One region of the Pseudomonas sp. R1-18 genome, then DNA from elsewhere that is predicted to be linked to it. Evidence: riboswitches for the same ligand, from Rfam matches in the RefSeq annotation. Region 1 holds a riboswitch; each other region holds the start of a gene.

Region 1 (7,883 bases):
TGCATCGACGCCCGCGTCGTGAAGCTGATGGATCAGCTTGCGCGCCGGCTCCAGTTCGTCGTCATGCAGGATGGTGTTGATGGTGGTGAACACCCGCGCGTGGTAGCGGTGCGCAAATGTCACCAGCTCGGCGATGTCGCTGACTTCGTTACACGCGTTATGCCGCGCGCCGAAACTGGGCCCGCCGATATAGATGGCATCGGCGCCATGCAGAATGGCCTCGCGCGCGATGCTCACATCACGGGCAGGGCTGAGCAGTTCCAGGTGGTGCTTGGGTAACGACATGGCAAACGGAATCCGGCGACAGGCAAAGCGCGCATTGTAGTGGCAGAGCCCGCGCGGCGCACGCTTTGCAGACGGACAACCCGGATCGCGTTCAGCAGTCTTGCCGAACGCGCGCTCCAGAAAAGCCCGACACTGGCTTCAAAGCGGCCGCAAACGAAGAATCTTCGCGCCGTCGAACGGGTCGCTGAGCCAGCGGCCTTCCACGGCGAAGGTCGTGCGCAAGCGTTCGGGCGTCAGCACTTCGGTCGGCGCTCCCAGTGCCGCGAGCCTGCCGTTTTCCATGACCGCGACCCGGTCGCATTCGAGCGCCTGATTCAGGTCGTGCAGCGCAATGACCGTGGTGATCGGCAGCGCCCGGATAAGGCCCAGAATGGTCAGCTGATGATGGATATCGAGGTGGTTGGTCGGCTCGTCCAGCAGCAGGATCTGCGGCCGCTGCGCCAGCGCGCGTGCGATGTGCGCGCGTTGCCGTTCGCCGCCGGACAGGGTTTGCCATACCCGGTCACGCAAATGCAGCAGACCGACATCATCGAGCGCCTGATGCACGATCGCATCGTCGTCGGCGCTCCACGGTGCAAGCGCCGACAGCCACGGCGTGCGACCGAGTTCGACGGCATCCAGAACGCGGATGCTGTCGCTGGTTTCGGCCTGCTGTTCGACCACCGCGAGCACGCGAGCGACGTCACGTCGTTGCATGTCGGCCATCGTCCGGCCGTCCAGGTGAACCTCGCCGCAGGTCGGCGCCAGGATGCCGGACAGGAGGCGAAGCAAGGTGGATTTGCCCGAGCCGTTCGGGCCGACCACGCCCAGGGTTTCACCGGCGGCGATGCTCAGGCTGACGTCGCGCAACAGCGTCTGACCCTTCACGCTGTAGCACAGACCTGTACAACCGAGCGTGGGACTGGCGGCAGTCGCGGTGCCCGTCTCGGGGTGATCGACGCGCGGCAGGAAGGCATTCATCGCATGGTTCTCCCGCGTACCAGAATCAGGGCGAAGACCGGCGCGCCCACCAGCGCAGTGATCACGCCGATAGGCAGCGTCTGGCCCTTGATCAGCGTGCGAGAAATCACGTCAGCGGCGATCAGAAACAGCGCCCCGCATAGAGCGCTGAGCGGCACCAGCCGAGTATGCCGCACGCCGACCAGCATGCGCACCGCATGCGGGATCACCAACCCGACGAAGCCGATGGAACCAACGATCGACACCATCACCGCGGTGACCAGCGCCGCGCAGGCGATCAGTACGATCTGCACGCGGCGCACGGCGATGCCCAATGAGGCGGCCGAATCGCTGCCGAAGATAAAGGCATCCAGCGCCCGCCTATAGAACATGCACACCAGCAGCCCCAGCAAGACCGCCGGCACCGCTAGCCACACCGAGTGCCATCGCACGCCGCTGAGGTTGCCCAGCAGCCAGAACATGATCCCTCGCGCCTGCTCGGAGCTGGCCGACTTGGTGATCAGGAATGAGGTCAGCGCGTTGAATAGCTGTGAGCCGGCAATCCCGGCCAGGATGATGTGACCCGCTGCGGTTGAACCCCGGGACGAACGGGCGAGCAGGGCAACCAGCGAGAAGGCCGCCACCGCACCGACGAACGCGCCCGCCGACAGAGATATCGCACCGGCACCGAAACCGACCACCGCGACCAGCACCGCGCCGGTCGAAGCACCGGCGGAAATGCCCAGCAGGTAGGGGTCCGCCAACGGATTGCGCAGCAACGACTGCAGCACCACGCCGGAAATCGCCAGCCCCGCGCCGCACGCTGCGGCGACGATGGCGCGGGTCAGCCGGTAGTTCCAGATAATGCCTTCGTCGATAGGGTCCAGCACATAACCTGCGTCCCACAACTTATTGGCGAGCGTCTGAAGAATCACATGCACGCTGATGCTGGTTTCGCCGATGGCGGTACCCGCGAGCACGGCCGCCAGCAGGAGTGCGGCGACCCAGAGCGAATGGCCTAGCGCTACGGAGATCTTCATGGCGCCTTGCTGAACCGGTCGGCGGCGCTGGCGAGTTCCTCGATGCCGGTGAACAGCCGCAGGCTGGCCTGCATGCCGTCAGCGTCGATGATCACGATGCGGTCATTCTTCACCGCGTCCATGTTGCGAGTGACAGGGTCGGATTTGAGGAATTCAAGTTTCTTGCGATAGTCGTCGGCCGGGAAGCGGCGGCGATCCATGCGGGCAATCACGATAATGTTCGGGTTGGCTTTGGCGATGGTTTCCCAGCCTACGGTCGGCCATTCTTCGTCGGATTGCACGATGTTGCGCATGCCCAGGCTTTGCAGCATGAAATCCGGAATGCCCTTGCGGCCGGCGACATAAGGGTCGATGTCCAGATCGGCGCTGGAGAACCAGAAAACAGCGGACACGTTCTTGTCGTGGTTGCGCTGCACGTTGGCGAGGGCGGTCTTCAGGCGCTCTTGAAGTTGCGCGATCAGTTGCTGGCCGCGATCCTGCACGTCGAAGATCTGCGCCAGCTGCTCGATGCTCTTGTAGATCGATTCGATGCGGAACGGCTCAAGACGCGTGCCGTCGGCGCCGACCAGATTGTCCTTGCCTTCGCAGTCCGACGGCATGAGGTAGGTCGGAATCTTCAGTTCATGAAACTGCTCACGGGTGCCGACCACGCCTTGCTTGCCCACCATCCATTCCAGTTGAACGGCGACCAGCCCCGGCCGCTTGCCGATCACCGACTCGAAGCTGGGTTCGTTGTCCGCCAGGCGCTCGATGGTGTCGTTCTGCGCCTTGAACTGCGGCAGTACGTCGTTGAACCACAGCGACGTACCGACAAGTCGGTCGCCCAGGCCAAGTTCGTAGAGCATTTCGGTACCGGCCTGGCCGATAGTCACCGCCCGCGCAGGTGCCTGAGCAAACGTCAGCTGCATGCCACAGTTTTCCACCGTCAGCGGATACCGGGTGGGGGCGGCAACGCAGAGCGTAGAAAGGCCGAGGGCGGTGATCAATGTGGCGAGGCGCGGCAATGACATGAAATGCGATCTCCTTTCGTACGTGTGCAAGGCGCAAGGTACTTGCAGGAAACACATCCCGGGCCGCTGCCGACAAGGCAGGGCAGAAAAGAGCGCAGCGAATGCGCGCGGATGTCCTTCCCGGACACCCCGCCGGTTAGTGTTTGCAGCAGGTCGGCAGGTCTCCTGACTGGCATGTCATGGCCATGTTCCGGCCTTCCCGGGGAGAACCCAGTGGCCAAGCAGATGCTCGAAACAAGACTCGATGCCTACAGTTGCGGGGGCAGTTCCGGTTACGGCCCGTTGGACGGAGCCGCGCGAATTCCCTGTTAGTTCCTTTCGGAAACCGACGGGGCGGCATGTTATATGATAACGAAATCAGATGCTAATGCTTTTGCCGGTGGGAAAGCGCTCGCCATTGCAAAGCGCGGCACACCCCAGTGGCTGCCGCCTGCCTTGCAAACTCACGACCGAATAGCCGATAAAACTTCGGCGTGGTAGAGCGGGGGGATGGAAAGTGCGGCGGGCCTGGCGCGGTGCGGGCCCGCCGTGACATCAGCTGACCTTGAAGCGACGTACCAGCGTGATCAGCCGTGCGTTGGATTCCGACAGCGCCGCGGTGCTCTTCTCGTTACTGGAGCCACCTTCGACCAGCTCCTCAACGATGTGGCGGACGGCGATGATATTGCGGCTGATCTCTTCGGACACGGCGCTCTGCTCTTCGGCGGCCGTCGCGATCTGGGTGCTCAGGTCGTTGATGCGCAGTACCGAGTTGGTCATGTTGTCGAGGCCCGAGTTGACCGCATTCGTCTTGCCGGCCGTGGCCTGACAGCTCTGGCGCGTTTTCTCCATGGCCGCGACGGCGGCGCTGACGCCTTGCTGCAGGCTGGATAGCATCTCGTTGATTTCCGAGGTGCTGGTCTGGGTGCGCGCGGCAAGGGCCCGTACCTCGTCCGCGACCACCGCAAAGCCTCGGCCCTGTTCGCCGGCGCGTGCCGCTTCAATGGCCGCGTTCAACGCCAGCAGGTTGGTCTGCCCGGCAATTTCACCGATTACCGCCAGTACCGCGTTGATACGTTTGGCGTCTTCCTGCATCGACTGCACTTTGCTGGTTGCCGAATCGACTTCGCTGATCAGCGCCGTGACGCTGTCCGAGGCCTCGATGACCACGGTTTTCGACACCTGAGCGTCCTGATTGGCGGACTGGGTGAAGTCTGCAGTCTGCGCCGCACTGCGGGCCACTTCTTCGGCCGTGGAAGACATCTGGGTGATGGCGGTTACGGCCTGATCCGTTTCGCTGGCATGGCGGACCAGAATGGTGTTGGTCGCGCTGGCCTGATGACGAAGCTGATCGATACCGCTGGCAATGTCGCTGGTGGAAGTACTGACTTCGACCATCATGCGTTGCAGGTAAGCGATGAAGCGGTTCACCGATTCGCCCACCTGGTCGACTTCGTCCTGGCCTTTGACGGCGATGCGGCGAGTCAGATCGGCATCGCCGGCCGACAGCGAGTCGATGTTGGATTTGAGTACGCCAAGGCGTTTCATCAGCGCCCGGAGCGCAACCATCATCAGCACCAGCAGCACCAGAACCATGGGGATCTGCAACCAGGCCAGTGTCTTGAGCACGGTCGCGCTCTGGGCCATGAGCAGGTGCGAGTTCTGCGCAACCGCCAGAACCCATGGCGTGCCGGTGACCGGCAGGAGGAACAGCGTCGACTCTTCGCCGTCGCTGCTTTCATAAGTCAATCGCGAGCTGCCGGTGTTGTGGGCGGCCAGCGCGGTCTTGATGGCGTTGATGAAAGTCGACTGGCTCGCCAGCTCGGAAATGTTGCGCAGCACGATCTTGTCGTTGCTGCCCGGAACATTCGACAGAATCTTGCCATCCGCTTCGAGGATCATGATCCGCGCGTTGGCTTCGCGCTCCTTGGCTGCCACCAGCTCGTTGAAAAAGCCGAGGGTCACGTCGATGGTCGACACGCCCCAGGCCTTGCCGTCCTTGGTAATCGCCATGGCGCAGTTAGTGCGTGGTTCAGGGCTTGCGGCGTCCTGATACGCCGGCGCCCAGGCGCATTTGCCCGCCGGCGAATTCAGGCCGCCCTTGTGCCAGCCCTGGTCAAAATAGTTGAGCGATTCAGCGGAGTTCCAGTGTGTGTTGACGATCAGCTTGCCCGAGGCATCACGATGGAAGAACGAGCTGTGTTTCGCACGCCCTTCGGTACGCACGTTCGGGAGAGGCCAGATGCCGCCGCCGAAGACCTTGGCCTCGCCGTATTGGTTGACCATGAACGGCAGAAGACGGTCGATTTCGTCGCTGGACAGTTGCGGTACCAGCTCGGTAATCACACGAGCCTGGGCCTGCACGCGGGCCAGCTCGGTGCGGATCTCGTCGCTGATGTCACCGGCCTTGGAGGTGAGGATGCTTTCGTCGGTGGCGGTAAGCCTTGGCGTAACGAATTGGCCGATGCCATAGATTGTCAGAAAGATGACCACTGCCATGAAGCTGAGGAAGGTTGCGGTGTAGCGTGCTTGCACGGTCTTGAACGTGGCCATTGTGATCCCTGAGGCAAATGGAGAGAGGCTGATAGCTCAGGTGTCGGCACTGGGGACGGATTCTTGACACGACAAACTGCCATCCCCGGGCAAAGCGACGGGCGGCGGGGCGGGAAAGAAATCCGAAGAGGCGCCGGCCTCGACAACAGTTGAATGACAGATGCCGCCACAGTGTTTCCCGGGCGGCATTCACAGCGCCGAAGCGTTCGCCGTAATGGCGATCTAGAAGATGTAGTCAGTGGTCAGGAAGTTCGATTCCCGATTACGAATGATGTCGCTGACCAGCGCTTTGTTGTTGTCCTGGAATCTGGTAGCCACCAGCGTGCGAATTGAAAACACCCGCAGGGCGTCATGGACCGACAGCGTACCTTCAGCCGAATTCTTGCGTCCATTGAACGGATATTGGTCAGGCCCGCGCTGGCATTGCGTGTTGATGTTGATACGCCCCACCTGATTGGCGAAGACGTCGACCAGTCGACCCACCTGCTTTGAATCGCGGCCGAAAATACTCAGTTGCTGTCCGAAATCGGAGTTCAGCACGTAGTCGATAACCTCATTGATATCGCGATACGGCACGACCGGGACAACCGGGCCGAACTGCTCTTCGTGATAGACGCGCATTTGGTCCGTAACCGGGTAGAGCAGGGCGGGATAGAAGAAACTCTCGCAGAACTGCGCGCCGCCAGTGTTTACCACCTTGGCACCTTTGCCGAGCGCGTCGGCGACCAGCCCTTGCAGGTAGTCGGTCTTGCCCGGCTCCGGCAACGGCGTCAGCGATACGCCCGGTTCCCACGGCATGCCCGGCTTGAGTTGAGCGAGCTTGTGCTGGAACTTCTCCAGGAAACTGCCAGCCACGTCTTCGTGCACGAACAGGATTTTCAGCGCCGTGCAGCGCTGGCCGTTGAACGACAGCGAACCGGTCACCGACTCGCTGACCGCATTGTCCAGATCGGCATCGGGCAGCACGATACCGGGGTTCTTGGCGTCCAGGCCCAGCGCGGCGCGCAGGCGGTGCGGGCGAGGGTGGAGTTTCTTCAGGTCGCTGGCAGCCTTGTTGGTACCGATGAACGCGAAGATATCAATCATGCCGCTGGCCATCAGCGCGCTCACCGTGTCGCGACCACTGCCGTAGATCACATTGATGACCCCTGCGGGGAAGCTGTCGCGGAACGCTTCCAGCAACGGGCGAATCAGCAGCACTCCGAACTTCGCGGGCTTGAACACTACGGTGTTGCCCATGATCAGCGCCGGAATCAGCGTGGTGAAGGTTTCGTTCAGCGGATAATTGTAGGGCCCCATGCACAGGGTGACGCCCAGCGGCACGCGGCGGATCTGCCCGAGCGTGTCCTGCTCCAGCTCGAAGCGGCTCGACCTGCGGTCCAGCTCCTTGAGCGCATTGATGGTATCGACGATGTAGTCACAGGTGCGGTCGAACTCTTTCTCCGAATCCTTGAGGTTCTTGCCGATCTCCCACATCAGCAGGTTGACCACTGCGGTGCGCTGCTCACGCATACGCTTGAGGAACGCCTCAACATGCTGGATCCGCTCGGCCACCCGCATGGTCGGCCAGCGTCCCTGGCCCCGGTCATACGCCTGAACGGCCGCATCGAGCGCGGTCATTGCGGTCGGCGCATCCATCAGCGGCGTGCTGCCCAGAATGACCGGTTCCAGCCCTTGCGCATTGCGCAGATAAACCGGGCTGCGGACAGGCGCCAGCGGCCCGGCCCACATGCGCAGCTCGCCGTTGACCAGATATTCGCGTTGCTCAACAGGTTCCCCGAGCTGGTACGCCTGCGGAATGTCTTCGGCGGAGGGGAACAGTGTTGCGAGACGGTTCTGCAAGGGCATTTCTTTCACCTCGTATATTGAGCGCCTGGAGCGGATCCCGACACACTACGCCACGCTCGACCGGCCATGAACCCCACCGACGGCAAGCATCGGATATTTAAAGGAAAAAACTTTGAGGGTCGTGCTTGACTTCCTCTTCGTAATCAGTAACATAGCGCTCATTCCGCGATAGCTCAGTTGGTAGAGCAAGTGACTGTTAATCACTGGGTCCCTGGTTCGAGTCCAGGTC
Region 2 (7,883 bases), 1.6 Mb from region 1:
GGTGCCGATGCTCGCCAAGCAGTTGATGCGCTTGTATGAACTCGCGCCGCAGATGCTCGACTGGCTGCAACACACCGCGATGCCCTGGGTTCAGGCCAAGTTCGGGCTGTCGGACGGGTTCTGGCGCTTCGATCGGGTCAAGGCGGCGATTTCCGAGCACATGGGGCAGGCGGGCGATATCGTCGGCATCGTGCTGTCGCGTGCCACGGCCTCAAGTCTGGCGCTGATTGGCTGGCTGACCAATCTGGTGCTGATCCCGGTGGTCTGCTTCTATCTGCTGCGCGACTGGGACCTGATGATGGGCAAGGTTCGCAACCTGCTGCCGCGTCAGCGGGAAGGCCAGATCGTCAAGCTTGCGGGTGAGTGCCACGAGGTACTGGGCGCGTTCATTCGCGGCCAGCTGCTGGTAATGGTCGGCCTGGGTGTGATCTATGCCGCCGGCCTGATGCTGATCGGGCTGGAGCTGGGTCTGTTGATTGGTGTGATCGCCGGTCTGGCTGCCATCGTGCCTTATATGGGTTTTGTGATCGGTATCGGCGCTGCGCTGGTCGCCGGCCTGTTCCAGTTTGGCGGTGACCTGTACCCGATGCTCGGGATCGTGGCGGTGTTCATGATCGGGCAGGCGTTGGAAGGCATGGTGCTGACGCCGCTGTTGGTGGGCGACCGCATCGGCCTGCATCCAGTGGCGGTGATTTTCGCGATCCTGGCCGGCGGCGAGCTGTTCGGTTTCACCGGAATCCTGCTGGCGCTGCCGGTAGCCGCGGTGATCATGGTGCTGGTGCGCCATGCGCACGACCTGTACAAAGACTCAGAGATCTACGGCGGTACGGAAGACCCGGATCTGTAAAGCTGATCACCCTGAGGCCATTTACCCGGTCGACCACGCCCGATGCCGGCCGGTGTGGCGAGTCGGCCGGATTATCCACCTGAAGCACGCAAACCTTTGATTTTTCAGGCGCATTGTGCAGCCTGTCACACGGGTATAAACTTTGCGCACTTTACACAGAGGCCATTGACGGTTCGCTTGAACCGTTCAGTCAGCATGAAACCGATTCAGCTGCCCCTGAGTGTGCGTCTGCGTGATGACGCCACTTTCGTCAATTACTACCCAGGCGCCAATGCCGCTGCACTCGGCTATGTCGAGCGGCTGTGCGAAGCCGACGCCGGGTGGACGGAAAGCCTCATCTATCTGTGGGGCAAAGACGGGGTAGGGCGCACCCATCTGTTGCAGGCCGCGTGCTTGCGCTTCGAGCAGATGGGCGAGCCTGCGGTGTACCTGCCGCTGGCGGAAGTAATCGACGAAGGTGTCGAACTCTTCGACCATCTGGAGCAGTACGAGCTGGTCTGCCTCGACGACCTGCAGGCTGTGGTGGGCAAGCCTGACTGGGAAGAGGCGCTGTTTCATCTGTTCAACCGGCTGCGCGACAGCGGTCGTCGGCTGCTGATCGCTGCCTCCAAGTCGCCCCGTGAACTGCCAGTCAAACTGCCCGACCTCAAATCGCGGCTGACCATGGCCCTGGTGTTCCAGATGCGCGGCCTGTCGGATGAAGACAAACTGCGCGCCTTGCAGCTGCGCGCTTCACGTCGCGGCCTGCACCTTACAGACGAAGTCGGACATTTCATTCTCACCCGCGGCACCCGCAGCATGAGCGCACTGTTCGAACTGCTTGAGCGTCTGGATCAGGCGTCGCTTCAGGAGAAGCGCAAGCTGACCATTCCGTTCCTCAAGGAAACCCTGGGGTGGTAGATCAGGCCCTGTTGATGCAGACGGCCGCAGCGCTGCGCCATGCGCGGCGGATTCTCATCATCACCGGTGCCGGGCTGTCGGCCGATTCCGGCCTGCCGACCTATCGCGGCGTAGGCGGGCTTTATAACGGCATGACCGATGATGGCCTGCCTATCGAAATGGCCTTGTCCGGGCCGATGCTTCGGCGTGATCCGGCACTGTGCTGGAAATACCTCGCCGAGCTGGGCAAGGCGTGTCTGGGTAGCCAGCCCAATGAAGCGCATTACGCCATCGCCCAGTTGCAGCGTCTCAAGCCCGAGTGCTGGGTGCTGACCCAGAACGTCGACGGCTATCACCGCGCGGCTGGCAGTCCGCCGGAGCGGCTAATCGAGATCCATGGGCAGATATCCCCATTGTTCTGCCAGTCATGCGGCGCTGAAGACCCTGAGCTGAGCGAACATCTGCAGCGTCCGTTGCCGCCGCTCTGCCGGATCTGTAGTGGCGTTCTGCGACCGTCCGTCGTCTTGTTCGAGGAAATGCTTCCTGAACTCGCCCTCAAAACACTGCACGACGAACTGGCCAAAGGCTTCGATGCAGTGCTGAGCATCGGCACCACCGCAAGCTTTGCCTACATCCACGAGCCCGTCCTGCGCACCCGTATCTGCGGGGGTTTTACCGCCGAGATCAATCCTCAGGCCACCGATCACAGCGCGCAAATGGACGTATTTCTCAAGGCGCGAGCGGTACATGTCATGGCACTTCTTGTAAGTCACATTTAGTTCGATTGAATTTGCAAATCACTTTGATAGCGGGCATAGTCTCGCCTTCTTTACAGTTCAGCCACGGTCGTGCCCATGCAAGTTGTTCGCTTCGCACCCCTCGTGCCTCTCGCACTCGTTACATTGCTGTTCGGTTGCTCAGCCAATCTACCGGTTTCTCAACAAGAGCCCGCACCGCAAAAAGCGCATTACCAGACATCGAATAACGTTCAGTCTCCCGCCGCCCGCGCCGATGTCGCGGACCTGCAGGACGAACTGGCCACGCAGGACGAGCTTGCCCGTTTTGCTGACAACAAGCCTTACCAGCTGCCGGTGCTGGCCGACAGCATTCTGGAACGTGGCAAGTCGCTGATCGGCACTCGCTACCGTTTCGGCGGAAGCTCTACCACTTCGGGTTTCGATTGCAGCGGCTTCATCGGTTATCTGTTCCGCGAAGAAGCGGGCATGACCCTGCCGCGTTCGACACGCGACATGATCAACGTGGACGCTCCGCTGGTCGCGCGTAACAACCTCAAGCCTGGCGATCTGCTGTTCTTCAGCACGCGTGGCCGTGGTCGTGTCAGTCACGCAGCGATCTACCTGGGCGATGACCAGTTCATCCACTCCAGCAGCCGCCGCAGCGGTGGCGTGCGCATCGACAGCCTCGATGATGCGTACTGGAGCAAGACCTTCATCGAAGCCAAGCGAGCGCTGGCCATGGCCCCCGATGCCGGTGTGAAAACCCGGCCAGCGGTACAGACGACCGCGATGACCTCGACTAAAGTCAAGACCGCAGTCAAACGCCGTAAATAATGCAACGCGCAGACAGGCCTCGGGCCTGTCTGCGTTTTAAAGCTTTTCGGCAGCGTAAGCCGCATCCGGATCAGGACGTTGTGGGTTATGTCGATTACGTTACGCCTGACAGTGGTTGTTCTGGCCGTGTTGCTCAGCGCTTGCAGCAGTGCGCCCCCTTCCAGACCTGAGGTGGTTTACCGCCCGGTGGTCACCGCTCCCCCTCAAGTTCTTTCCCAGGCCGCGGAAGACGTGCTGTTTCGCGCGCTCGGGCTGGTCGGCACGCCTTATCGCTGGGGCGGCAATACCCCCGATTCCGGTTTTGATTGCAGTGGTCTGATCGGTTATGTCTATCGTGACGCGGCGGGCATCAGCCTGCCACGCTCAACGCGCGACATGATCGTGATCAGGGCGCCGGACGTCGCGCTGGACCAACTGCAATCCGGCGACCTGGTGTTCTTTGCCACATCGGGTGGTTCGCAGGTGTCCCATGCCGGGATTTATGTGGGTGAAGGCCGCTTTGTCCACGCTCCGGCTACAGGCGGCACCGTGAAACTCGACAGCCTCAACAAGCCGTATTGGCAAAAGGCCTACCTCAACGCCAAGCGCGTGATCCAGGCGTCCGACCTGGCGCAGAACGCGCACTGACAACAGTGGCCACCATTCTCTGATGAGCAGGCGCCGCCAACGATCTGTGGGAGATTCTATGTTCGGGCGGTAGCCCTAAACCGCCCTTGGGCAGAAACTCCTGGTGCCCGCGAATCCGCTTTTGATTCTGCCCGCAGGGCGTGGGAGTGACCGGGCGGCGATCCGCTTGCTCTGGGCGGCAATCCGACGATCTGGCGCGTAGCGGCAGTAATCCTGGCGACCCTGTTTATACCGCATGAACCCTCTTGCTGCCGGTTCCCGGCAGATCGCAGGCAAGCCAGCTCCTACAGTTCGTGCAGCGCTGCGGTTCTTGTGGGAGCGACCAAGGTCGCTCCCACAAAAAGCGTACATGAGCTGCGCCCCGAGCCTACTTCGCCGAAGTCACGCGCCAGATCTTGTTGCCCACGTCATCAGCCACCAGCAGGCCGCCGCGCTGGTCGTTGACCACGCCCACCGGGCGGCCCATCGCTTCTTCGTCGTCATTCAGGAATCCGGTCAGTACGTCCACCGGCGCGCCGTGGGGTTTGCCGGCGTTGAACGGGATGAAAACCACTTTGTAACCGCTATGCGGTTTGCGGTTCCAGGAGCCGTGCTGGCCGATGAACAGCCCTTCGTTGAACGGCCCGGCCAGGGTCTTGCCGTCGGCAAACACCAGGCCCAGCGACGCGGTGTGTGGGCCGACTGCGTAATCGGGCACGATAGCCTTGGCGACCAGATCGGGTTTCTGCGGTTTGACGCGCTCGTCCACATGCTGGCCGTAATAGCTGTAAGGCCAGCCGTAGAAACCGCCATCCTGCACTGAGGTCACGTAATCCGGCACCAGGTCGCTGCCGATCTCGTCGCGCTCGTTGACCGCAGTCCATAGCTTGCCGCTGACCGGTTCCCAGTCCATGCCGTTGGGGTTGCGCAGGCCGGAAGCGAAGATGCGGTGGCTGCCGGTGGCTGCGTCGACTTCCCAGATAGCCGCGCGACCTTCCTCCTGGTCCATGCCGTTCTCGCCGACGTTGCTATTGGAGCCGACGGTGACGTACAGCTTGCTGCCGTCCTTGCTGGCGATGACGTTCTTGGTCCAGTGATGATTGAGCGTGCCACCGGGCAGGTCGACCACCTTGGTGGGCTGCGCGTTGATAGATGTCTGGCCGGGCTCATACGGAAAGCTGATCAGGCGATCGGTGTCGGCGACGTACAGCTTGTTGCCCACCAGTGTCATGCCGAATGGCGAGTTGAGATTCTCCAGAAACACGGTGCGGGTCTCCGCCACGCCGTCATGGTTGGTGTCGCGCAGCAGCGTGATCCGGTTGGCGCTCGGTACGCCGGCGCCGGCACGGCCCATGACTTTCTTCATTACCCAGCCGCGAATGCCTTTTTCATCGTCCGGCTTGGCGGGCGCGTTGGTTTCGGCCACCAGCACGTCCCCGTTGGGCAGTACGTATAGCCAGCGCGGGTGGTCGAGCCCTTCAGCGAAAGCCGCGACCCGGGTGCCCGGCGCGGCCACGGGCCCGGCGCCTTTTTCCCAGCCCACCGCTGGCGCGATGTTGACCGTCGGAATCAGCGTCTTGTTGGGTGCCGGTAGCTTGGGGGCAGGCCCGGTACCATCCGAAACCTGAAGGGTCGAGGACTCTCCGCAGGCCGCGAGGCCGCCGGCGACCAGCAGCAATACCGCAAAATGAGGTCTGAATATGAACATGGCAATCTCCAGAAAAGCATGGGCCGGTCACCCTGAGGCTGGTAACTGCGATGCCGGTCACACCGATAGAGCCAGCCTGGCGCCTGAGGTTCCGCGATCTGCGGCGCCCGGCGCCCATGTTGATTGACGCTCACCCCCCAACCCTCTACCCTTCGCGGCTTGTTTCAGGTGCTCCGCAATCGCCGATTGGCGGAGTGAAACAGGGAAGCCGGTAAGCATCGACAGATTCGATCCCGGCGCTGCCCCCGCAACGGTAGATGAGTCAAGGCTGCGCAACACGCCACTGTGCTCCGCACGGGAAGGCGCGCCGCCGGGGAAACCGCTCATGAGCCCGGAGACCGGCCTGATTCACTCAATGGCATCACGGAGGGTGATGCTCTGCGCAGGGCGTTCGCCGTGCTGTCCAGTGCTGTCCTTCCGTCTGCTGTCGCGTGCCTTCCAGCGGAGAGCTTAGATGAACGAATCCCCCGAACGTGACGAACGCCATCTGGCACGCATGCTGCGCAAAAAAGCCGTGATGGACGAGCGTATCGCCAACTCGCCTAACGAATGCGGCCTGCTGCTGGTGCTGACCGGCAACGGCAAGGGCAAGAGCAGCTCGGCGTTCGGCATGCTGGCGCGGGCCATGGGCCACGACATGCAGTGCGGCGTGGTGCAGTTCATCAAGGGTCGCAACAGCACCGGCGAAGAACTGTTCTTCCGCCGCTTCCCCGAGCAGGTGCGTTACCACGTGATGGGCGAAGGCTTCACCTGGGAAACCCAGGACCGTCAGCGCGACATCGCCGCCGCCGAAGCCGCCTGGGAAGTGTCCCGCGAAATGCTGCGCGATCCTTCCATCGGCCTGGTGATTCTCGACGAGCTGAACATCGCCCTCAAGCATGGCTATCTCGATCTGGATCAGGTGCTGGCGGATTTGCAGGCTCGGCCGCCGATGCAGCATGTGGTGGTGACCGGTCGTGGCGCGAAGCCTGAATTGATCGACCTTGCCGACACCGTTTCCGAGATCGGCGTGGTCAAGCACGCTTTCCAGGCGGGCATCCGTGCGCAGAAGGGCATCGAGCTGTGAGTGACTTTTCATGAGGGCGCCACGTGAGTGCCCGGCCGTATTGATCGCCGCGCCTGCCTCGGGGCAGGGCAAGACCACCGTCACCGCGGCACTGGCCCGGTTGCACCGCAATCAGGGGCGCAAGGTCCGGGTCTTCAAGTGCGGACCGGACTTTCTCGACCCGATGATTCTCGAACGGGCCAGTGGCGCGCCGGTCTATCAGCTGGACCTGTGGATGGTCGGCGCCGATGAAAGCCGTCGCCTTTTGTGGGAAGCGGCCGGCGAAGCCGATCTGATCCTGATCGAAGGCGTGATGGGGCTGTTCGATGGCACGCCCTCCAGCGCCGATCTGGCGCGCCATTTTGGCGTGCCGGTGCTGGGCGTGATCGATGGCACCGCCATGGCTCAGACCTTTGGCGCGCTGGCGCTCGGGCTTGCGCGCTATCAGCCGGACCTGCCATTTGCCGGAGTGCTGGCCAATCGCGTAGGCACCGTGCGCCATGCGCAACTGCTCGAAGGCAGCCTCACCGAAGGCCTGCGCTGGTATGGCGCGCTGTCGCGTGAAACCGGCATCGAACTGCCGAGCCGGCACCTCGGGCTGGTCCAGGCCAGCGAGCTGAACGATCTGGATCTGCGTCTGGATGCGGCCGCCGAAGCTCTGGCCAGCACCTGCCAGGTAGCATTGCCACCCGCCGTGACCTTTACCGCGCCCGACCCACTGGCCATCGCGCCTTTGCTGGCCGGTGTACGAATTGCCATTGCCCATGACGAAGCCTTTGCCTTTACTTACGGCGCCAGCCTGGACCTGCTGCGGGCGATGGGGGCTGAGCTGTGCTTCTTCTCGCCGATCCGCGACACCGCGTTGCCGGATGCCGACAGCCTTTATCTGCCCGGCGGCTATCCTGAACTGCACCATTGCACGCTGGCCGGGAATACTCCGATGCTCAACGCCATCCGCGCGCACCATCAGGCCGGCAAGCCCATTCTCGCGGAGTGCGGCGGCATGCTTTATCTGCTCGATGCGTTGACAGACGTCGATGGCCAACGCGCGGAACTGGTCGGTCTGCTGGCCGGTGAAGCGGTCATGCAAAAGCGCCTGGCGGCGCTCGCGTTGCAGTCCGTCGAGCTGGCTGAAGGGGTGCTGCGCGGCCACACTTACCACCATTCGTTGACCAGCACCCAGCTGCAGCCGGTCGCCCGAGGCGTCAGCCCCAATGGCGGGCGCGG
Region 3 (7,883 bases), 250 kb from region 1:
GGTTTCTGGATGTTGATTTCGGTTCAAGCCCTGCGGGCGTTCGCCGCGTGGGTCGTTGTGTGTCACCACTTCATGCAGATCTTTTTCGATTTCAAGGCCAGTGGGCCAGTCGGTGAGTTCTTCGTTGCAAAGGGCGCGGTCGGCGTCGATATCTTTTTCGTCATCAGCGGTCTGGTGATTTTCCTTTCCACCCAGAACAGCGACATGCCGGCCGGGCGTTTTTTGATGCACCGGCTGATCCGCATCGTCCCTGCCTACTGGCTCTACACCGCAGCGATGGGCCTGTTGCTGCTGGTGGCGGCGCCATTCCTGCCGCATCAGGTCATCGGTTGGCAGAACTTCCTGCTGTCGCTGGTTTTCATTCCATCGGAAAACCCCGGTGGCTATGGTCTGTACCCAACCCTGAATGTGGGCTGGACGCTCAACTACGAGATGCTGTTTTACCTGCTGTTCTCGATGGTGTTTCTGTTCGAGCGCAGGCACAGGCCGCTGATCATTGCCGCCGCGCTGTTCACGGTGACCGAAGTGCTGGCTCGCACCGGTCTGATCAGTCGGTTCTACGGCAACGACATCGTGTACGAATTTCTGCTTGGAATCGGCATCGGTCTGGTCTATCGCCGTGGCTGGGTCAAGCAGGGGTTGTGGGTGCCGCTGGCGGGTGTCGTGCTGGGGCTGGTCACCATTTATATGCTGAGCAACGAGCAGCGTCTGCTCAACTGGGGGTTGCCGAGTGCCTTGATCGTGGTGTCCTGTGTTTCGCTGGAACCGTATTTCCGCGGCAGCCAGCTGCTCAAGGTGCTGGGCGATTGCTCGTATTCGGTCTATCTGCTGCACGTGCTGGTGCTGTACGGCGGCTTGCTCATGGCGCAGCGCTTCGGCCTTAATCCCTATGTCGTGTTTGCGTTCTGCGTGCCGGTGATTGCCATCGGCGCGTGGCTGAGTTACGAGTGGATTGAAAAGGGCCTGTATCGCCGGATGAAGGGCTGGCTTGACGAGCGCCAGAGCCTTCGGGAAGCGCAAAGCCTTTCCTGACAAAATTACTGGGACTTTGTGTGAGGCATCGGTTTGGCGTAAACTGCCGGCACGTCTGCGAGGAACTTTCATGACCGCTATCACTATTACCGATGCCGCCCACGATTATCTGGCCGATCTGCTGGAAAAGCAGAACACCCCCGGTATCGGCATCCGCGTGTTTATCACTCAGCCCGGCACTCAGTATGCAGAGACCTGCATTGCTTACTGCAAGCCGGGCGAAGAAAAGCCTGAAGACAAGGCCATCGGCCTGAAGAGCTTCACCGCCTGGATCGACGGCTTCAGCGAAGCGTTTCTGGACGATGCGGTAGTCGATTACGCCACCGATCGCATGGGCGGACAGCTGACCATCAAGGCACCGAACGCCAAAGTGCCGATGGTCAACGCCGACAGCCCGATCAACGAGCGTATCAACTATTACCTGCAAACCGAGATCAACCCGGGTCTGGCGAGTCATGGCGGCCAGGTCACACTGATCGACGTGGTGGAAGAGGGTGAGCAGAACATCGCCGTGCTGCAATTTGGCGGCGGCTGCCAGGGCTGCGGCCAGGCCGACGTCACGCTCAAGGAAGGCATCGAACGCACGCTGCTGGAGCGCATTCCGGAACTGGCTGGCGTTCGCGACGTGACCGACCACACCCAGAAAGAAAACGCTTACTACTGACGCATCAGGCTTGTAGGAGCGCGCTTGCCCGCGACGGCGGTGTTCCGGTCGCAGAATTATCTCTGCGGCTACGGTTGTCGCGGGCAAGCGCGCTCCTACGGGTAGTCCTACGGTCTGTACAGATGCGCATGCCCGGCCCGGTACAGCGATGATTCCCCAAACGGGTCGTCGCCCAATACCCGTCCCACCAGAATCAATGCGGTGCGCCTGAATCCCTTGGCCCGCACCTTCTCGGCGATATCCGCCAGCGTGCCCTGCACCCAGTCCTGATCCGGCCAACTGGCACGATGCACCACGGCGATCGGACAGTCCGCCCCATAGTGCGGCTGCAGCTCGGCGACGATCTTCTCCAAGTTATTGACCCCAAGGTGAATCGCCATGGTTGCCCGGTGGCTGGCGAGGCTTGCCAGCTCTTCACCGGGAGGCATCGTCGTCTTGTCGGCATAGCGGGTCAGGATCACGCTCTGGGAAATGTCCGGCAGAGTCAGCTCGGTCCCCAGCAGCGCCGCGCAGGCTGCGGTCGCAGTCACCCCAGGGATTATCTCGAACGGAATATCCAGCTCACGCAAACACCGAATCTGTTCACCGATGGCACCGTAGAGGCTGGGGTCGCCGGAATGTACCCGCGCCACATCACGGTCCTGTTCATGAGCGGATTTCATCAGGGCGATGATCTGTTCCAGATGCAGCTCCGCGCTGTTCACCACCTGCAAAGCCTGGTGTCCGTCAAGAACCGCAAGCGGCACCAGCGAACCGGCGTAGATGATGATTGGACAGCTGCGAATCAGCCGCTGCCCCTTGACGGTGATCAGCTCCGGATCACCGGGACCTGCGCCAATGAAAAAGACGGTCAATTAACTCTCCATTCAGGTTGGGGTACTCGTCGCCGGCCATTATCAGCCTTCGACAACGGCACCTGCCAGAGCAAACGTGGCGTGCGCCGACTGGCGTCTCGTGATCAGCAGACGCGCCGGAGCTCGGGCCAGTTGGCTGGCGGCTGCCAATGCCGCGCTCTCCGCGACTCCATGACAGCCGGTTCGGGCATAGGCGAGCGCGGAACGATGCGTCAGCTGTGCCTCGTAAGGGAGCAGGGTGATCGCACTCAGCAGAATCAACGGAACCTGCAACTGCTTAGCCAGAGCCAGCAGCCCCGGCTCTTCGCCTTTCAGATCGATGGAAGCCACGGCCCTGATCGCACCCGTCTCCAGGCCGAGCTCGTGCAAACCGGACTCTACAAGCTCCAGCAACTGCAGGGCTGCGCAGCCGCTGCGGCAGCCGATGCCGACGACCAGTAAAGGATCGGGCGCTGGAGGTTGCAGATCAGTACTGATAGATAGCCGCCTGGTGCCGGTTGAAACGTCCAGCCGTGCCAAGTCGGTTGTACCGGGCGCGGCGGCGCGAATGAATGCGTGACGACTGGTCGCGCCGCCACGCTACAGCGAGACAGGAGACCACGCTCGGGCGCAAAGCGTCAATCTGAACGATTGACCTGACTTCGGCCACTGCGTAGCCTTGCGCCTTGAGGTTCTCTGTTCAGGTTTGGGCAGAGCTAAGACGGGAATGCGGTCAATGCCGCAGCTGCCCCCGCAACTGTAAACGGTCAGGATCGTCGCACAGCCACTGCTCAAGCGGGAAGGCGCGACGTCTGTGCGCCAGCCGGGTTCGAGCCCGGCGGCGTGCCGCCGTGAGCCAGGAGACCTGCCTCGAACCGGGCCATTGCCCGCGAATTCTCACGACAACCGGGCGGGGTGATCCGGTGGCGATTCGAACCGCGCGCCGCGCGTACGGTTCTCGTCCCGTTTGCCCGCCGTCTCGCCAAAGGGCACCTGATGAAAACACTGGCCAAGCTCCCCGTCACCATCGTCACCGGCTTTCTGGGCTCGGGCAAGACCACCTTGCTGCGGCACATGCTGGACAACGCCGAAGGACGACGTATCGCAGTGATCGTCAACGAATTCGGCGAACTGGGTATCGACGGCGAAATCCTCAAGCAATGCACCATCGGTTGCACCGAAGAAGAGGCCAGTGGCCGGGTCTACGAGCTGGCCAACGGCTGCCTGTGCTGCACCGTTCAGGAAGAGTTCTTCCCGGTGATGCGCGAACTGGTTGCACGGCGTGGCGATCTCGATCACATCCTGATCGAAACCTCCGGGCTGGCGCTGCCCAAGCCGCTGGTTCAAGCGTTCCAGTGGCCGGAGATCCGCAATGCCTGCACGGTTGACGCGGTGATCACCGTAGTCGATAGCCCGGCGGTGCTGGCCGGTACGTTCGCGGCCTTTCCCGAGCAGGTCGACGCGCAGCGCAAGCTGGACCCCAACCTCGATCATGAATCACCGCTGCACGAATTGTTCGCCGATCAGCTGGCCAGCGCCGATCTGGTCATTCTCAACAAGGCCGATCAGCTGGACGCCGCAGGGCTAGCCGCCGTTCGTGCCGAGGTCAGCGAGGAACTGCCGCCGGCGGTCAAGGTCGTCGAAGCCAGCAATGGTCGCTTGCCGCTGAGCGTGCTGTTGGGCCTGGGCGCCGAGTCCGAAGTGCACATTGATGGTCGCAAGACGCACCATGACCATCACGACGACGGCGACCACGATGACCATGATCACGATGCCTTCGATTCGATTTCCATCACGCTACCCGAAGGCGAAGAGCGGCTGTTGCTCGACGCGCTGACGCAGCTGGTCGTGCAGCACGGCATCCTGCGGGTCAAGGGTTTCGCGGCCATTCCCGGCAAGCCGATGCGCCTGCTGATTCAAGGCGTGGGCACCCGTTTCGACAAGCACTTCGACCGTGCCTGGAGCGCCGGTGAACCTCGCGTCACGCGTCTGGTGCTGATCGGCCAGGAGCTGGACGCGGTGGCACTGGAAGCGCAACTCAACGCTGCGCTCGCCGGCTGACCGACCCATGCATTTGCTGAGAACCCAGCCCGGTGGCTTTGTGCCGGACGACAGCATCGCCGATCTCGGGCAGACGCCCGCCGAGCTGGTGATTCTTTGCAGCGGCGATTCGAGCCTGGCGCTGCTGGCCGAAGCGGCGCAGCAGTTGCCCGACAACTACCCGAGCCTGCGTCTGGCCAATCCGATGCAGGTGCAGAACCATGCGTCGGTGGACCTCTACGTCGATGAGGTGCTGCGCCACGCCAGGGTCATCCTGATTTCGCTGCATGGCGGCATCGGTTACTGGCGCTACGGCGTGGAGCGGCTGATGGAGCTGGCGGCGCGCGGCGTGCAGGTCATTCTGGTGCCGGGCGACGACCGTCCGGACCCTGAACTCAGCGATCTGAGCACCGTACCCGCCGAGGCGCGCGACCGACTCTGGCAATTTTTGCGTCAGGGCGGGCTGCACAACGCGCTGGATCTGTATCGCTGCATCGCCAGTCAGTGGCTGGGTCGCGACTACCGCTGGGGCGAGCCGCAAACGCTGCCGCGCACCGCCGTTTACCACCCGCGCACAGCCAGCGAAACACTGGCGCGCTGGCGGGCCGAATGGCTGGCGGATCAGCCGGTGGTGGCGCTGCTGTTTTACCGCTCGCACCTGCAGGCGGCGAATACCGCCTTCATCGACGAGTTCTGTACCCGGCTGCAGGCTCGGGGCCTCAATCCATTGCCGGTGGCGGTCGCCAGTCTCAAGGAAACGGGTTGTCTGGAATTGCTGCAGGACTGGCTCGACGAGACTGGCGCCCAGTTGATCCTGAACACCACAGGCTTTGCCCAGTCCAGCCCGGAAGCACCGCATCTGCGGCCCTTCCGACGTAACGTGCCGGTGATTCAGGCGATCTGTGCCCAGGACAACCAGCCGGCGTGGCAGGCCAGCGAGCAGGGGCTCGGCGCCCGGGATCTGGCAATGCATATCGCCTTGCCCGAACTGGACGGCCGGATCATCAGCCGCCCGATCAGCTTCAAGGATCTGGCGTGGCGCAGCGAGCGCAGTCAGTCCGATGTGGTCTGCTATCGAGCGCACCCTGAGCGCATGGACTTTATCGCCGAACTGGCGCGCCGCTGGATCGAACTGGCGCGGCTGCCCAACGCCGAAAAACGTGTAGCGCTGATTCTTGCCAATTACCCGACCCGCGACGGTCGCATCGGCAACGGCGTGGGCCTCGACACCCCGGCGGCGGCGCTGAATATCCTGCGCGCGCTGGACAGCCAAGGCTATCCGCTCGCGCCGTTGCCCGGCAGCGGCACTGAGCTCATCGAGCTGCTGCTCGGCGGGGTGACCAACGATCTGGACAGCCTGGATCTGCGGCCTTGTCAGCAAAGCATGGCGCTGGATGAGTATCACGCGGCGTTCGCGCGGTTGCCCCAGGCCAACCGTGACGCGGTGAACGCACGCTGGGGGATGCCCGAGGACGACCCGATGTTTCGCAGCGGGCGAATGATGATCGCCGGAGTACGTTTCGGGCTGACCTTTGTCGGTATCCAGCCGGCGCGCGGGTATCAGGTCGATCCGAGCGCGGTCTACCACGACCCGGACCTAGTTCCGCCGCACGGGTATCTGGCGTTCTACTTCTGGCTGCGCAGGGTCTACGGCGCCCACGCACTCATCCACGTCGGCAAGCACGGCAACCTCGAATGGCTGCCGGGCAAGGGCGTGGGACTGTCGGACAGTTGCTGGCCGGACGCGGTGCTCGGCCCGACGCCCAACATTTATCCGTTCATCGTCAACGATCCGGGCGAGGGTGCACAGGCCAAGCGCCGCACGCAGGCAGTGATCATCGACCATCTCATGCCGCCGCTGACCCGCGCCGAGACGTACGGCCCGTTGCGTGACCTCGAATTGCTGGCCGACGAATATTACGAAGCGCAGTTGCTTGATCCGCGCCGCGCGCAGGAGCTGCAGCGCGACATCCTCAGGCTGGTCCGTGAAACGCGTATTGACCGCGAGCTGGCGCTCGACGCCGGCGTTGACAGCGAAGCCGACGCGGCGGTCTGGCTGCCGCGTCTTGACACATACCTGTGCGACCTCAAGGAATCGCAGATCCGCGACGGCCTGCACGTGTTCGGTGAGTCGCCCAAGGGCCGACTGCGCACCGACACGCTGCTGGCGTTGCTGCGCATTCCCCGTGGCGACGGGCGCGGCGCGCATTCGAGCCTGCTGCGCGCCTTGAGCAAAGCCTTCGCGCTGGATTTCGATCCGCTGGACTGTGAGCTTGGCGCACCGTGGCATGGCCCGCGGCCGGCCGCACTGGTTGCGGTGAATGAAGCGCTGTGGCGCACGGCCGGCGACACCCGCGAACGCCTGGAAGTGTTCGCCGCCGCGCTGATCGAACGCGTAGGGCGTGGCGAGGCGGTCGATGAGCTGCCGGTTGGCGAAGACCTGCAACTGATCATCAGCCATCTGCAAGACGTGGTCGCGCCGCGCCTCGATGCCTGCGGCCCGGCGGAAATGCAGGGCCTGCTGGATGCGCTGAACGGTCGCTTCGTGCCCGCCGGCCCCAGCGGCGCGCCGAGCCGCGGACGGCTGGACGTGCTGCCCACCGGGCGCAACTTCTTTACTGTCGACGTGCGCAATTTGCCAACGACCACGGCCTGGCGCATCGGTTTCCAGTCCGCCAATCTGTTGCTGGAACGTCACCTTCAGGACCACGGCGATCACCTGCGCCAGCTGGGGCTGTCGGTCTGGGGTACTGCGACCATGCGCACCGGCGGCGATGATATCGCCCAGGCCATGGCGCTGATGGGCGTGCGTCCGGTATGGGCGACCGGCAGCCAGCGGGTCGATGACTTCGAGATTCTGCCGCTTAGCCTGCTCGACCGACCTCGGGTTGACGTCACGCTCCGGGTGTCAGGCTTCTTCCGCGACGCGTTCGCCAACCTGATCCGCCTGTTCGACGCCGCCGTGCAGGCGGTAGCCGAGCTGGATGAGCCGGACGACCTCAACCCGCTGGCCGCCCGAGTGCGCGAAGAGCGCCGCGAGCTGCTGGCGACCGGTCTGGACGAAGAGCAGGCGCAGCGCCAGGCCGGCTGGCGGATCTTCGGCGCCAAGCCCGGCGCCTACGGCGCGGGCGTGCAGGGCGCCATCGACGGTCGCCTGTGGCAGAGCCGCGAGGATCTCGCCGAGGTGTACCTGAACTGGGGCGGTTATGCGTACGGCGGCAGCGACGAAGGCACGCCGGCGCGCCAGCACTTCGCCCAGCGTCTGTCTCAGGTGCAGGCGGTGCTGCAGAATCAGGACAACCGCGAGCATGACC

The links. Region 1 has a riboswitch for cobalamin ahead of J3P77_RS13410 (ABC transporter substrate-binding protein). Riboswitches for the same ligand answer to the same signal wherever they lie in the genome.
Region 2: linked by a shared signal. The riboswitch ahead of cobO (cob(I)yrinic acid a,c-diamide adenosyltransferase) and the one ahead of J3P77_RS13410 (ABC transporter substrate-binding protein) in region 1 are both predicted to bind cobalamin.
Region 3: linked by a shared signal. The riboswitch ahead of cobW (cobalamin biosynthesis protein CobW) and the one ahead of J3P77_RS13410 (ABC transporter substrate-binding protein) in region 1 are both predicted to bind cobalamin.

Annotation. Positions count from the first base shown of each region.
Region 1 is NZ_CP071658.1:2,910,551-2,918,433, reverse strand. It holds gene J3P77_RS13425 (peptidase U32 family protein) at 1-285, opposite strand, end outside; gene J3P77_RS13420 (ABC transporter ATP-binding protein) at 424-1,245, opposite strand; gene J3P77_RS13415 (FecCD family ABC transporter permease) at 1,242-2,264, opposite strand; gene J3P77_RS13410 (ABC transporter substrate-binding protein) at 2,261-3,274, opposite strand; cobalamin riboswitch at 3,413-3,619, opposite strand; partial or broken gene J3P77_RS13405 (methyl-accepting chemotaxis protein) at 3,809-4,333, opposite strand; partial or broken gene J3P77_RS13400 (cache domain-containing protein) at 4,718-5,539, opposite strand; gene J3P77_RS13395 (NADP-dependent glyceraldehyde-3-phosphate dehydrogenase) at 6,029-7,654, opposite strand; tRNA gene J3P77_RS13390 (tRNA-Asn) at 7,817-7,883, shown strand, end outside.
Region 2 is NZ_CP071658.1:1,320,226-1,328,108, forward strand. It holds gene J3P77_RS06100 (AI-2E family transporter) at 1-847, shown strand, start outside; gene hda (DnaA regulatory inactivator Hda) at 1,043-1,747, shown strand; gene J3P77_RS06110 (NAD-dependent deacylase) at 1,741-2,505, shown strand; gene J3P77_RS06115 (C40 family peptidase) at 2,581-3,297, shown strand; gene J3P77_RS06120 (C40 family peptidase) at 3,385-3,924, shown strand; gene J3P77_RS06125 (PQQ-dependent sugar dehydrogenase) at 4,292-5,611, opposite strand; cobalamin riboswitch at 5,761-5,972, shown strand; gene cobO (cob(I)yrinic acid a,c-diamide adenosyltransferase) at 6,066-6,677, shown strand; gene J3P77_RS06135 (cobyrinate a,c-diamide synthase) at 6,688-7,883, shown strand, end outside.
Region 3 is NZ_CP071658.1:2,659,282-2,667,164, reverse strand. It holds gene J3P77_RS12335 (acyltransferase family protein) at 10-1,032, shown strand; gene nfuA (Fe-S biogenesis protein NfuA) at 1,103-1,696, shown strand; gene cobM (precorrin-4 C(11)-methyltransferase) at 1,804-2,550, opposite strand; gene J3P77_RS12320 (cobalamin biosynthesis protein) at 2,593-3,015, opposite strand; cobalamin riboswitch at 3,202-3,416, shown strand; gene cobW (cobalamin biosynthesis protein CobW) at 3,526-4,590, shown strand; gene cobN (cobaltochelatase subunit CobN) at 4,598-7,883, shown strand, end outside.